DNA from 3 places in the Constrictibacter sp. MBR-5 genome. Region 2 is predicted to be linked to each of the others. Evidence: riboswitches for the same ligand, from Rfam matches in the RefSeq annotation. Region 2 holds a riboswitch; each other region holds the start of a gene.

Region 1 (4,410 bases), on a different contig from region 2:
CCGCCGGCGGTGCGCATCGCGGCCCAGCCGGGCCGGCCGTCCTGCGGCTTCGCCAGGGCGCGGCAGGCGCCCATGGTGAAGAACACGGTGGCGGGCATGTTCACCGCGACCGCGGCGGCGACGGTCATCAGCGCATAGTGGACCCGGTCGAAATCGCCCGACTGGACGATCACCGACAGCTTGTCCGGCGGCGTCGTCGCCATCAGGCGACGCCCGCGTCGGCTGGGGCCGCGTTGCCGGGCGCGTGTGCGGACAGGTCGTGGATGGCGGGATGCGTGCCGCACAGCGGGCACTCGGCGTCGCGCTTCACCTTCACCTTGCGGAAGGTCGTCGACAGCGCGTCGTACATGAGCAGCGACCCCGACAGCGAATCGCCGATGCCCAGCAGTTCCTTCAGCACCTCGGTCGCCTGGAGCGTGCCGACGGCGCCGGCGACGGCGCCGAACACGCCGGCCTCGGAGCAGGAGGGCACCATGCCCGCCGGCGGCGGCTCGCGGAAGATGCAGCGATAGCAGGGATGCGGGTCGCCCAGATGCGCCTTGAACGTCGAGAGCTGGCCGTCGAAGCGCAGCAATGCCGCCGACACCAGCGTCTTGCCGGCGAGGTAGCAGGCGTCGTTCAGCAGGAAGCGGGTCGCGAAATTGTCTGTGCCGTCGGCGACCAGGTCGTAGCCGGCGAGAATGTCCATGACGTTGCCGGCATTGAGCCGCCCGCGGTGCGCCTCGATCCGCACCTCCGGGTTGAGGGATGCCACCGCCTCGATGGCGCTGTCGACCTTCGGCCGTCCGACACTGCCGGTGGTGTGGATCACCTGCCGTTGCAGGTTGGAGAGGTCGACCGTGTCGTCGTCGATGACGCCGATCGTGCCGACGCCAGCCGCGGCGAGATAGAGCAGCATCGGCGCGCCCAGGCCGCCGGCGCCGACGATCAGGACGCGCGCGCCCATCAGCTTCGCCTGGCCCGCGCCGCCGACCTCGGGCAGCAGGATATGGCGCGAATAGCGCTGGATCTGGTCTTCGCTGAAGTCCATCGCGGCATCCTCGTTGCGACGCCCCATAGTTGGGCATCGCGCCGCGCCCGCCAAGGGCGGCTGCGTCCGTTGGGCTTGACCTCTGCGGCGGGCTGACGCACCCTGCCTCTCGTCCGAGGGGGGTCCCGTTAGGGGGCTGAGATACCGCCGGCATCGGAGCGAACGACCTGCTCCCTGCAACGCGGTGACCCTTTGTACCTGATCCGGGTCATGCCGGCGGAGGGAACGGGAACGACGCGGCCGATCGGGCCGCGGTCAGCCTAAATGCCAACCCAACCGACCAGCGCCGGATCTCTGCGTCCTTTTTCGACCGGAGGTCTAGCAATGAACCACCTAGCCAAGACGCCACGCTTCACGGTGACGACCGGGCCGATATCCGGCTCGCGCAAGATTTTCGTACCCGCCGAGGGGCACCCCGACATCCGCGTCCCGCTGCGCGAGATCGCCCTGTCGCCGACGGCCAACGAGCCGCCCGTCATGGTCTACGACACGTCCGGGCCGTTCACCGATCCCGACGCCGCCATCGACATCTACAAGGGCCTGCCGCGCCTGCGCGAGGCGTGGGTCGCCGCACGCGGCGACACCGAACTCTACACCGGCCGCTCGGTGAAGCCCGAGGACAACGGCTACGCCACCGGCGAACGCCTCGTCGCCGAGTTTCCGAACGTCCCGCAGCCGCGCCGCGCGATCGGCGGCCGTTCGGTCAGCCAGCTGGCCTATGCCCGCGCCGGCATCGTCACGCCGGAGATGATCTATGTCGCGACCCGCGAGAACGAGGGCCGCAAGCGCCTGAAGGAGGCGGCGGTCCGCGACGGCGAGGATTTCGGCGCCAGCATTCCCGACTATGTGACGCCCGAGTTCGTGCGCGACGAGATCGCCCGCGGCCGCGCCATCATCCCGGCCAACATCAACCACCCGGAACTGGAGCCGATGATCATCGGCCGGAACTTCCTGGTGAAGGTGAACGCCAACATCGGCAACTCGGCCGTCACCTCGTCGGTGGCCGAGGAGGTCGAGAAGATGGTCTGGTCGATCCGCTGGGGCGGCGACACGGTCATGGACCTGTCGACCGGCCGCAACATCCACAACATCCGCGAATGGATCATCCGCAACGCGCCGATCCCGATCGGCACCGTGCCGATCTACCAGGCGCTGGAGAAGGTCGGCGGCGTCGCCGAGGACCTGACCTGGGAGGTCTATCGCGACACGCTGATCGAGCAGGCCGAGCAGGGCGTCGACTATTTCACCGTCCATGCCGGCGTGCGGCTGCGCTACATCCACCTGACCGCCAGCCGCGTCACCGGCATCGTCAGCCGCGGCGGCTCGATCATGGCGAAGTGGTGCCTGGCACACCACAAGGAGAGCTTCCTCTACGAGCATTTCGACGAGATCTGCGACATCATGCGGGCCTACGACGTCAGCTTCTCGCTGGGCGACGGCCTGCGGCCCGGTGCCATTGCCGACGCCAACGACGCGGCACAGTTCGCCGAGTTGGAGACGCTGGGCGAACTGACCAAGGTCGCCTGGGAGAAGGACGTCCAGGTCATGATCGAGGGCCCCGGCCACGTGCCGATGCACAAGATCAAGATCAACATGGAGAAGCAGCTGGAGGAGTGCGGCGAGGCGCCGTTCTACACGCTCGGCCCCCTCACGACCGACATCGCCCCCGGCTACGACCACATCACCAGCGGCATCGGTGCGGCGATGATCGGCTGGTACGGCTGCGCCATGCTCTGCTACGTCACGCCGAAGGAGCATCTGGGCCTTCCGGACCGCGACGACGTGAAGACCGGCGTCATCACCTACCGGATCGCCGCACACGCGGCCGACCTGGCCAAGGGCCATCCGGGGGCGCAACTCCGCGACGACGCGCTGTCGCGGGCGCGCTTCTCGTTCCGCTGGCAGGACCAGTTCAACCTGTCGCTCGATCCCGACACGGCCCAGTCCTTCCACGACGAGACGCTGCCGAAGGACGCGCACAAGGTGGCGCACTTCTGCTCGATGTGCGGGCCGAAATTCTGCTCGATGCAGATCTCGCAGGAGATCCGCGACTATGCCAACTCGGGCATGGAGCAGATGGCCGAGGCCTTCCGCGAGGGCGGCAGCCAGATCTACCGGCCGGTCGAGGAGACGAAGCCCGCGGCGGAGTAGGCGGGGCATTCCTGCGCGTCGTCCGCGGGCGAGGGGCGCGGCCCCGTCGAGCCGGGGATCCGGGGGACAGCCTCAGCGCTGAGCCTGGATCCCCGGATCTCCGCTTCGCTGCGTCCGGGGATGACATTGCGGGGTGGGCGTCCGCATGCTTGCTCGCCTACGCGCCGCCGGTCTTCCCGGTCACGGCGTCGTAGTTCCGGTTCTGGTACCAGATCATGTATTCCATGTAGGTCGTCTCGGGGAACTTCGGCGGGTTGTCCGGCGAGGTGCAGGTCGGGACCGGCTTGATCGGCTGGTCGATGTTGCAGTCGAAGAAGAAGGGGACGGCGTAGCGCTCGCGGCCGGATCTGTTGATCACCCGGTGCGGCGTGGCCAGGAAGCGGTCGTTGGTCCAGCGCCGCAGCATCTCGCCGCCGTTGACGATGAAGGTGCCGGGGATCGACGGCGCGTCGATCCAGTCGCCGTCGCGCGAGCGGATCGAGAGGCCCGGCACGTCGTTCTGCGCCAGCAGCGTCATGAAGCTGGTGTCGACGTGCGGCGCCAGGCCGAACTCGTCCTCGGCACGGACCGGCTGCTCGGGATAGTGCGTCAGGCGCAGCGTGTATTGCGGGTCGCTGAACGCCGCATCGAAATGGTCCGCTGCCAACTCGAGCGCGCGGGCGTAGATCGGCAGCAGGGACAGCGCCAGCCGTTCCAGGCTGGTGCTGTAGGCGACCACGGCCTCGCGGAAGCCCGGCACGTTCTGCGGCCAGGGATTCATCGGGCGGAAGCGCTTGTTGGCGATCACGTCGGGATGGTCCGCCGGCAGGTCGCGCTTGGCGAAGAAGGCCTCGTTGGCGTTCGGCTTCGTGTCCTTCTGGATCTCCGAGGTGCGCAGCGTGTTGCCGCGCATCGGCAGGTAGCCGACATTGTGCTCGTTGATCTTCAGGGCCATCTTGGCCTCGATCGGCTGTGCGTGGAACGCCGCCGCGGCCGCGAAGGCGCCGTCGATCTGCTCCTGCGGCACGCCGTGGCCGCGGATGATGTAGAAGCCGACATTCTCCAGCGCGAAACGCAGTTCGGCCGCGGCTTGGTCGAGTGCGCCGGGCTTCCCCGCCAGATAGTTTCCGATGTCGATGATCGGGATCGCGCCGTCAGGCTGGAACTGGGCGGTGGCCATGGTTTCCTCCCTCGAAGCGTCGAGACGTTCCGAACGAAAGTCTCGCCGCCCTTGCCGGGTTCGGCAACCG
Region 2 (4,410 bases):
ACGAGGAGGACGGCGGTCAGTGCGGCGCGCACGAGGTCTCCCGGATCAACGACGCAGGGATGATGGGAGACCAGGGCGCCCGGGGCAAGGACGCAGGTCTAAGGCAGCTGTACCGCGTAAGTCTCCACCGCCGGCACCGTCTCGATCAGCCCGCGCTCCTTCAGGAAGGCCGCAAACCGGTCATAGCGCCGCTGGTCGAGCGCCGCCGGGCGGAGGGCGAAGCGCGGAATCGTGTCTTTCCAAGCGCGCCGGTTCAATTCGTCGTCCAACTGGCCGCGATTCCGGATGAAAAGTCGCCAGCTCTCGTCCGGATGATTGATCAGATACTGGACCCCCCGCTCGAGTGCGTCGACGAAGGCGCGGTACGCCGGACGGTCGACCTTGGTCTTGTTTGCGATCAGGATTAATTCGTCGTAAGGCGGGATACCCTCCTCCTCGACGAAGAAGGCCCGGCCGGGATGGCCGGCGATGTCCATCTGGTTCATCTCGAAGTTCCGGTAGCCGCCGATCACCGCGTCGACCTGGCCCGCCGCCAGCGACGGCGACAGCGACCAGTTCACGTTGACCAGGGTGACGTCCTTCAGGGTCAGGCCGTGCGTCTTCAGCACGCCGCCCAGCATCGCCTCCTCCAGGCCGCCGACCGAGTAGCCGACCTTCTTGCCCTTCAGGTCGGCGATCGACTTGATCGGTCCGTCGCGGAGCACGATCACGGTGTTCAGCGGCGTCGCCACCAGCGTGCCCACCCGCATCAGCGGCAGGCCCTGCGCCACCTGCAGGTGCAGCTGCGGCTGGTACGAGACGCCCAGGTCGTACTTGCCGGCGGCCACCAGCTTCGGCGGGTCGTTCGGGTCGGCCGGCTCGTCGAACGTCACCTCCAGCCCGGCCTCCTTGAAGTAGCCGCGCTCGGCCGCCACGATCAGCGGCCCGTGGTCCGGGTTGATGAACCAGTCGAGGATCACCGACAGCCGCTCCGGCCCCTGCGCAGCGGCGGGCGTTGCGGACATCGGCCCGAGCGCCAGGGCGGCGAGGGCGAGGGCGGCGAGGGCGAGGCGGCCCGGCTGAATCATGTATTCAGATCCTCTCGTCGGCGGGAAGCGCGTCGGGTTGCCACGGAATCAGCCGCCGCAGCAGCATGTCCACGGTGAAATACAGCGTCACCGCCATGGCGGCGAGGACGAAGAGCGCGGCGAACATCAGGTCGACCTGCATGCGCGCGTTGGCGTGCAGCATCAGGTAGCCGAGCCCGCCGCGCGAGCCGACCCACTCGCCGACCACGGCGCCGATCGGCGCCACCGCCGTGGCGACCCGCATGCCGGAGGCGAGGGCGGGCAGGGCGGCCGGAATGCGGATGTGGCGCAGCACCGCCCACCGTCCGCCGTTCATGACCTGGGCGAGATCGAGCCAGCCCGGCTCCGTCCGGCGCAGCCCGTCGAAGAAGGCGGCGGTGACCGGGAAGTAGATGATCATCGCCGCCATCGCGACCTTCGACTGGATGCCGTAGCCCAGCCACAGCACCAGCAGCGGCGCGATGGCGAATACCGGGATCGCCTGGCTGACCACCAGCACCGGCAGCAGCCAGCGCCGGGCGGGTCGGAAATAGGCCATCGTCAGCGCCGTCCCGACGCCCAGCGCCAGCCCGAACACGAGGCCCAGCAGGATCTCGGCCAGGGTCGTGCCGGCGTGCGGCAGGATCAGGTCCCAGCGCTGGAACAGCGCGCGCCCGACCGAGAGCGGCGGCGGCAGGATGAAGAACTGCACCCCCGTCACCGTGACCAATGCCTGCCAGGCGGCCAGCAGGCCGGCCAGGATCACCAGCGGACGCAGCGGTCCCGGAACGGTCATGCCGCCTCGCGCGCTGCACCGAGCAGGCCGAGCAGCTCCGCCTGTTCGGCGAGCAGGCGTGGGTCGGCCACGTCGCGGGGGGCCTGCCCGGGCGGCACCGGCGCTTCCTGCAGCGTCGCCGGCCGCCCCGACAGCACCAGGATCCGATGGCCGAGGCGCAACGCCTCCAGCGGATCGTGCGTCACCAGCAGCACGGTGCGGCCGGCCAGCAGCCGCCCGGCCAGCGTCTGAAGCTCGTGCCGCGTCACCACGTCGACGGCGGAGAAGGGCTCGTCCATCAGCACGACCGGCCGGTCCTCGATCAGCGTGCGCACCAGCGCCGCGCGCTGGCGCATGCCGCCGGACAGCGATGCGGGGCGGTCTCCCAGGTTCCCGCCGAGGCCGACGACGGACAGCAGTTCGACCGCCCGGTCGCGGGGAGGGGCCTGCCCACGCAGCCGGCTTCCCAGCAACACGTTGTCGAGCACCGACAGCCACGGCAGCAGCAGGTCCTGCTGGCCCATCCAGGCCATCCGGCCGGCCAGCGGCCGGCCGTCGTCGCAGGCGACCGCCACGTCCGGCCCGTGCGCGACGAGCCCGGCGACCATGCGCAGCAGCGTCGTCTTGCCGACGCCGCTCGGTCCCAGCAGCACCGTCCAGCCGCCGGCGGCGAGCGTCACGTCCAGGTTCTCGAACAGCAGCATGTCGCCGAACGCCATGCGCCGGGCGCGCACGGTGACGGAGAAGGCGGCCTCGCCGCCGGGCGGTCTGCTGGAAATCGCACTGCTCCCTACACCGGTGCGAGCCGGATCAGGTTCCAGGGGTCGTCCGACATGGACCTCTCAGCCGGCACCGCCGGCTCCCCCGAGTGACGTTCGGAACGTGTGCGTCGAAGCAGGGCCGGTCAAGGCCGACGGGTAGAAGACGACTCTCCCACCGGCCGTCGCCGCCTCGCTCAGCCCGTTCCCTTCTTCAGCGTGTCGAGTTGCTGCCGCGCGCCGGCGATCATGCAGGCGACATCGGAGGTCAGCATGACCATGTCGAAGCCGCGCTTCACGGCGGCGGCGGCGAACTCGCCGCTCGCGCAGTGCATGGCGGCCTTGATGCCGTGCTTGTGCGCGGCGGCGAGGATCCTGTCGCAGGTCTCGAGGTGGAGCGGATCGGGATTGTCGGCGCGCGGGGCGAGGCCCAGGGCGAAGGACAGGTCGGCCGGCCCGATATACACGGCGTCGAGCCCGGGCGTGGCGCAGATGGCCTCCAGGTTCTCGATGCCCTCCTTGGTCTCGATCATGGCCATCACGACGATCTCGTCGTTGGCCTTGGTGCCGTAGTCGGCGCCGCCATAATGGGCGGCACGGATCGGGCCGGAGGACCGCATGCCGACGGGCGGGTAACGGCAAGCCGCGACCGCCATCGCCGCCTCTTCCGCCGTGTTCACCAGCGGCACGATGATGCCATAGGCGCCGAGGTCCAATGCCCGCATGATCGGCGCCGGGTCGTTCCAGGCGACGCGCACGACCGGGGCCGTGTCCGTCTGGGAGATCGCCTGCAGCATCGGCAGGACGTCGTTCATCTCCGAGGTCCCGTGCTGCAGGTCGACGCAGAGCGCGTCGAAACCCTGGCGCGCCATGACCTCGGCCGTGAACCCGTGCGAAACGGAGAGCCACCCCAGCGTCACGTATTTGCCGTCGCGCCACATCTGCTTGATCTTGTTCGGTCGCATCGGTGGTCCTCTCCTCCCGTGAATTGTGCGGCGATCGCACGATCGTCGCCGCCGGAACGCTTGGCTTCGGTGTGTCTGCTTCAGCCGGTGGGCGGCTGACGCGGGTCGAGTGCCGGAGACTAGCCGCCGTTCGGCTCCGCGCAAAGGCGACCCCGGCGCCGGTCGCCGCGCGCGGTGGCCGCGGCAGGATGTCCGGTGCGCCCGCCCCGGTGCCTTGCGCCACGCGCCCCCGCCGCTAAGATCCGGCTCCCGCCGGAATGGACGGGCCAGGGTGGACGGAGTGACATGCCGGGACGCGACTTTCTGCGAACGATGGGGCTGGCCGCGATGCTCGCGTTTGCTTCCGCGACGGGTGCGCTCGCCTGCGCGAACCCGCCCCAGCCGGAGCTGCCGCGCTCGGCGCTGCTGATCGAAACCGCGACGGGACAGGAGGGCTTCTCGGTCGAGGTGGCGCGCACGCCGGAGCAGAAATCCTGCGGCCTGATGCTGCGTCAGCGGCTGGGCCATGGCGAGGGCATGCTGTTCGTCCACCAGCCGCCGAGCGAGGCGTGGATGTGGATGCAGAACACGCCGATTCCGCTCGACATGATCTTCATCTCGCCCATGGGCCGCATCGTCCACATCATCCGCAACACGCGGCCCTTCTCGATGGAGACGATCGGCACCGCGGAGATCGTGTCCGGCGTGCTGGAGGTGCGCGCCGGCACAGTCGATCGGCTCGGCATCAAGCTCGGCGACAAGGTCCGCCACCAGGCCTTCGGCGTCGGCGGCTAGGGCGCCGCTTTTCGCGCCGGCCCACTTCGGTCACGATGCCGCGACGATCATAAGAGATCACCCGAGGGAATTCCCGTGACGCGCAAGAACAG
Region 3 (4,410 bases), on a different contig from region 2:
ACGTCCGCCAGTTTGCGGCAGGTGATCGGATCGTCGTTGCAGTAGGGCAGCACGATGAAGCCGTCCTTCACGAGCTCGTCCGCCGCGGCGACCAGCTGCTCGACGTCGGGGTAGAGGGTCTCGCGGTCGCCGATCAGCTCCAGCTTCACCCAGTTGGTGTCGAGCGCTTCCCGGGCGAGCTGTGCCGTCAGGATGGCGTCGCGCTTCGTCTCGCAGCCGGCGGTGTTCGGCAGCAGGGCATACCGGTCGCCCAGCAGGTCGACGAGGCTCTCGGCATAGCCGTCCAGGCTGATCCGGCGAATCGATACGGTGACCAGTTCGGCACCGCTCGCCTCGACCGAATCCAGCATGATCTGCTGGTTCGGGTAGCCGGCCGTGCCGATGAGCAGGCGCGAGCCGAAGCTCTTGCCCGCGATGATGAGGCTGTCTTCGTCGGCCATGCTTCACCCGCCCGAGAACGGCCGGACGATCTCGATGTCGTCGTCGGCCGTAAGTTTCGTTTCGTCCCACTCGCGCCGCGGCACGACTGCGCCGTTCAGCGCCACCGCCGTGCCGCGGCCGTTGCGGTCGATGCCGCGGGCCTCCAGCAGGGCGGCGACGGTCGCCGCCTCCACCGCTTCCGGCTCGCCGTTGATACGCAGGGTGATGGTCATGTCGCTCTCCTCGCGCACCGCCTCACGCGGGCGCGGTCTCCGGGGCCGAGTTGAGGGCCGTGGCCGGAACCGTGCGGCGTCCGCCCTGGAACCGGTCCAGTCCGAAGGGCAGCAGCGGCTCCGGCGTCTCTCCGGTCAGGATCATCCGGCTGACCAGATCGATGGTCAGCGGCGCCAGCAGGATGCCATTGCGATGATGGCCGGTCGCGTAGACCAGCCCGTCGACCCCGGAGGGGCCGAGGATCGGCGCATCGTCGCGGCAGCCCGGCCGGAAGCCCGCCCACATCTCGACGACCGGAAGCTCCTCGATGCCCGGCACGGCCCGCCAGGCGGCCTCGAGCAGCGCGAGGAGGCCGCCGGCCGTCATGTTGGTGTCGAAGCCGCGCTCCTCCACGGTGGCGCCGACGATCAGCCGGCCGTCGTTGCGCGGCACCAGGTAGATCTTCGGTGCCCACAGCACGTGCCGGACCAGCGGCTCCGCCGGATCCATCTGCAGCGCCAGCATCTGTCCCTTGATCGGCCGCACGGGCGGCAGGATCTCCGGCGGCAGGCCGCCGATCTCGCGCGACCAGGGGCCGGCGGCGAGCAGCACGACATCCGCCGGCTGGAACGCCTCGCCGAGGTCGAGCCCGACGGCCCGGCCGCCCTCGATGACGATGCTGCGCACGGGCATGTGCTCGTGCACCCGCACGCCGGCACCGGCAGCGAGCTTCGCCAGCGCCTCGACCAGCGGCCGGTTGTCGACCTGATGATCCTCCGGACAGAAGATCCCGCCCGCGACGCTGCCGCGCAGATAGGGCTCCATGGTGCGCGCCTCGACGGCGCTGACCTGTCGGCTCTCGACCCCGAAGCGGCGCTGGACGTCAAAGGTGAACTGCAGCTGGCGCAGCTCGTCGCGGTTGGTCGCGACGACGAGCGTTCCCTCGGCGCGATAGCCGATCGGGATGCCGGCGCCATCCTCGACCTCGGCGGCGAAGTCGGGCCACATCAGCTGGCTGCGCCGGTTCAGCGCGAACAGCTTCTCCTCGCCCGGCTCGACCTCGGCACCGGCAGCGAGCATGCCCGCCGCCGCCCAGGTGGCGCCCCGGCCGGCCGCTCCCTTGTCGTAGATGTCGACGCTGCAGCCGGCCTGCGCCAGCCGCCAGCCGACGCCCAGGCCGATCACCCCGGCGCCGACGATGGCGACGCGCGGGCAGTCCGTGGGCGGCTTGTGGGTCAAACACGTCATGGCGCTCTCCCTGCGCTGGCATTACCCAGGTCAAGTTCGACGGGTATGTTCTCAGCCGGCCGTGGATCCCTTGGCCAGCACCCCGGTCGCAAACTGTCATAGAATTTCGGACCCGCCGTGGCACCTTGCAAGGGGCTTTCGGGGCAGGAGCCTTTCGGGATGTCGTCGTCCGGGGGCTCAGCCGGAGGGGGCGCGCGCCGCGGATGCCACCGCCGGATCGGGCACGTTCAGTTGGATGACCGTGAAGAACGTGCGTTCCGCGTTCTCCGCCGTCGGCGATCCCCGCAGCAGCCGGCCGTATCCGTCCGTCGGAAACCAGGACCGCGACACCGAGTCGGCGACGTTGCCGCCGATCGCGCCGACCCGGCCGGCCTCGACGACCGTCACGATGTCGCAGTGCATGCCGCGCGAACTGCCCATCTCGTCGGCACGATCGGCAACCGTCGTGATCCGTGCCTCGACGGGCCGCGAGCGGTCGGCGCAGATCAGGTCGCCGCGCCGTGGCGCATACTGCTCCAGGTCGTAGGGCTGGAACACCGCCGCGACACCGTAGCGCGCCTGCCGCTCGATCAGCGCGTCGATATAGTTGCGATGCCCGGCGTCCCACGGGAAATCGTCACGGTCGATGCCGGCGGTGCGCATGACGTATGAGACGAAGACGGCCGACCAGGCTTCCGCGGTCCAGGCCGGCTCACCGGCCTGATAGCGCGACTTCTCCTCGCGGATATAGCCCGCCCAGCGGCCGCGCACCGCGTTCCAGTAGGCGAGGACGTTGGGGAAGATGCGCCGATCGGTTTCGAGCAGGCCGGTGAATATCTCCTGCGCGGTCCCCGTGCTGAAGTCGATCTCGGTGCCGCCGAAGTCGCGCCATTCGCGCTCGGCGATCTCCGCGATCCGCTCGCGCATGGAGGCAGGATAGGAGATCGGCGGCCACTCCGGCTCGGCCTGCGCGGCCCCCGACGGGGGCCGGCCCGCACAGGCACTCAGGACGAACAGGCCGGCGGCGAGCAGAAGCCGTACCGGCCGCGACGCGGACGCGACCGTCAAACCGGCCCCACGACCTTCCCCGGATTGAGCAGTCCCTCAGGGTCGAGCGCGCGCTTTATCGTCCGCATCACCTCCATCGCCTCGCTGCCGTGCTCGGCTTCCAGATAGCCGATCTTGCCGTAACCAACGCCGTGCTCGCCGGTACAGGTCCCGCCCATGGCGAGCGCCCGGCGCACGAGGCGATCGTTGATCTCGCCGGCGACGCGCAGTTCCTCCGGATCGTTCGGGTCGATGACGTAGACGAGGTGGAAGTTGCCGTCGCCGACATGCCCGACCAGCGGCACCGGGAAGGGTGCGTCTCGGGTGTCTGCCTGCGTCTCCAGGATGCACTCGGCCAGCCGCGAGATCGGCACGCAGACGTCGGTCGGCCAGCCCTGCGCGCCCGGCCGCAAGGCGATCGCGGCGTAGAAGGCGTCGTGCCGGGCCTGCCAAAGACGATTGCGTTCCTCGGGGGAGGCCGACCAGCGGAAGCCCGGCGCACCGTTGTCCGCGGCGAGCGCCTTGACCATCTCCGCCTGTTCCTCCACGCCGCGCGGCGTGCCGTGGAATTCGAAGAAAATCGTCGGCGCGACGTCGTAGTCGAGCTTCGAGTAGGCGTTGCACGCCGCCATCTGGCGCTCGTCGATCAGCTCCATGCGCGCCACGGGAATGCCGGACTGGGCGATCTGGATGACCGTGTCGACCGCAGCCGCCATGTCGGGAAACGGACAGACGCCGGACGAGATCGCCTCCGGGATGCCGTAGAGCTTCAGCGTCACCTCGGTGATGATGCCGAGCGTGCCCTCGGAACCGACGAGCAGCCGAGTGAGGTCGTAACCGGCGGAGGACTTCCGCGCCCGGCCGCCCGTGCGGATGACGCTGCCGTCGGCCATGACGGCGGTCAGGCCGAGCACGTTCTCGCGCATCGTGCCGTAGCGCACGGCGTTCGTGCCGGAGGCGCGCGTCGCCGCCATGCCGCCGATGCTGGCATCCGCCCCGGGATCGATCGGAAAGAACAGGCCGGTGTCGCGCAGATGCTCGTTGAGCCGCTTGCGCGTGACGCCCGCCTGTACCGTCGCGTCGAGGTCCTCGGGGCTGACGCGCAGGATGGCGTCCATCTGCGACAGGTCGATGCAGACGCCGCCATGCAGGGCCGCCACATGCCCTTCGAGCGAGGTCCCCGTCCCGTAGGGAACGATCGGCACGCCGTGTGCCCGGCAGGCGACCACGATCTGGCGCACCTCTTCGGTGCTCCGCGCGAACGCCACCGCATCCGGGGCGTGCGCGGCGTGGAACGACTCGTCCTTGCCGTGCCGCTCCCGCACGGCCGCGTTCGTCGTCACGCGATCGCCGATCAGCGCACGCAGTTCGTCGAGGAGAATATCGGGGAAGCTGTTTCGCGGATAGGATGCGCCGTGCATCGCGGGCCTTCGTGTCCGGGAGAAGGCGCGCAGAATACAGCGCGGGCCGCCCCATGGCGACCGCGCGCGTGAGACCGTTGGA

What was found. A riboswitch is a leader RNA that binds a small molecule or an ion and turns the genes downstream of it on or off. The one in region 2 is predicted to bind thiamine pyrophosphate.
Region 1: another riboswitch for thiamine pyrophosphate. It lies ahead of thiC (phosphomethylpyrimidine synthase ThiC); the one in region 2 lies ahead of ABIE65_RS04515 (ABC transporter ATP-binding protein).
Region 3: another riboswitch for thiamine pyrophosphate. It lies ahead of thiO (glycine oxidase ThiO); the one in region 2 lies ahead of ABIE65_RS04515 (ABC transporter ATP-binding protein).

Annotation. Positions count from the first base shown of each region.
Region 1 covers NZ_JBEPTK010000006.1:278,087-282,496, reverse strand. The annotation lists gene ABIE65_RS15290 (hypothetical protein) at 1-203, opposite strand, end outside; gene ABIE65_RS15285 (HesA/MoeB/ThiF family protein) at 203-1,030, opposite strand; TPP riboswitch at 1,137-1,273, shown strand; gene thiC (phosphomethylpyrimidine synthase ThiC) at 1,355-3,181, shown strand; gene ABIE65_RS15275 (isopenicillin N synthase family dioxygenase) at 3,339-4,340, opposite strand.
Region 2 covers NZ_JBEPTK010000002.1:107,124-111,533, forward strand. The annotation lists gene ABIE65_RS04500 (extracellular solute-binding protein) at 1-32, opposite strand, end outside; gene ABIE65_RS04505 (ABC transporter substrate-binding protein) at 99-1,067, opposite strand; gene ABIE65_RS04510 (ABC transporter permease) at 1,072-1,842, opposite strand; gene ABIE65_RS04515 (ABC transporter ATP-binding protein) at 1,839-2,540, opposite strand; TPP riboswitch at 2,591-2,697, opposite strand; gene ABIE65_RS04520 (HpcH/HpaI aldolase family protein) at 2,777-3,544, opposite strand; gene ABIE65_RS04525 (DUF192 domain-containing protein) at 3,830-4,318, shown strand; gene ABIE65_RS04530 (hydroxyacid dehydrogenase) at 4,394-4,410, shown strand, end outside.
Region 3 covers NZ_JBEPTK010000003.1:190,746-195,155, forward strand. The annotation lists gene ABIE65_RS07890 (thiazole synthase) at 1-440, opposite strand, end outside; gene thiS (sulfur carrier protein ThiS) at 444-653, opposite strand; gene thiO (glycine oxidase ThiO) at 676-1,881, opposite strand; TPP riboswitch at 1,871-1,976, opposite strand; gene ABIE65_RS07905 (DUF2272 domain-containing protein) at 2,059-2,928, opposite strand; gene ABIE65_RS07910 (FAD-binding oxidoreductase) at 2,925-4,328, opposite strand.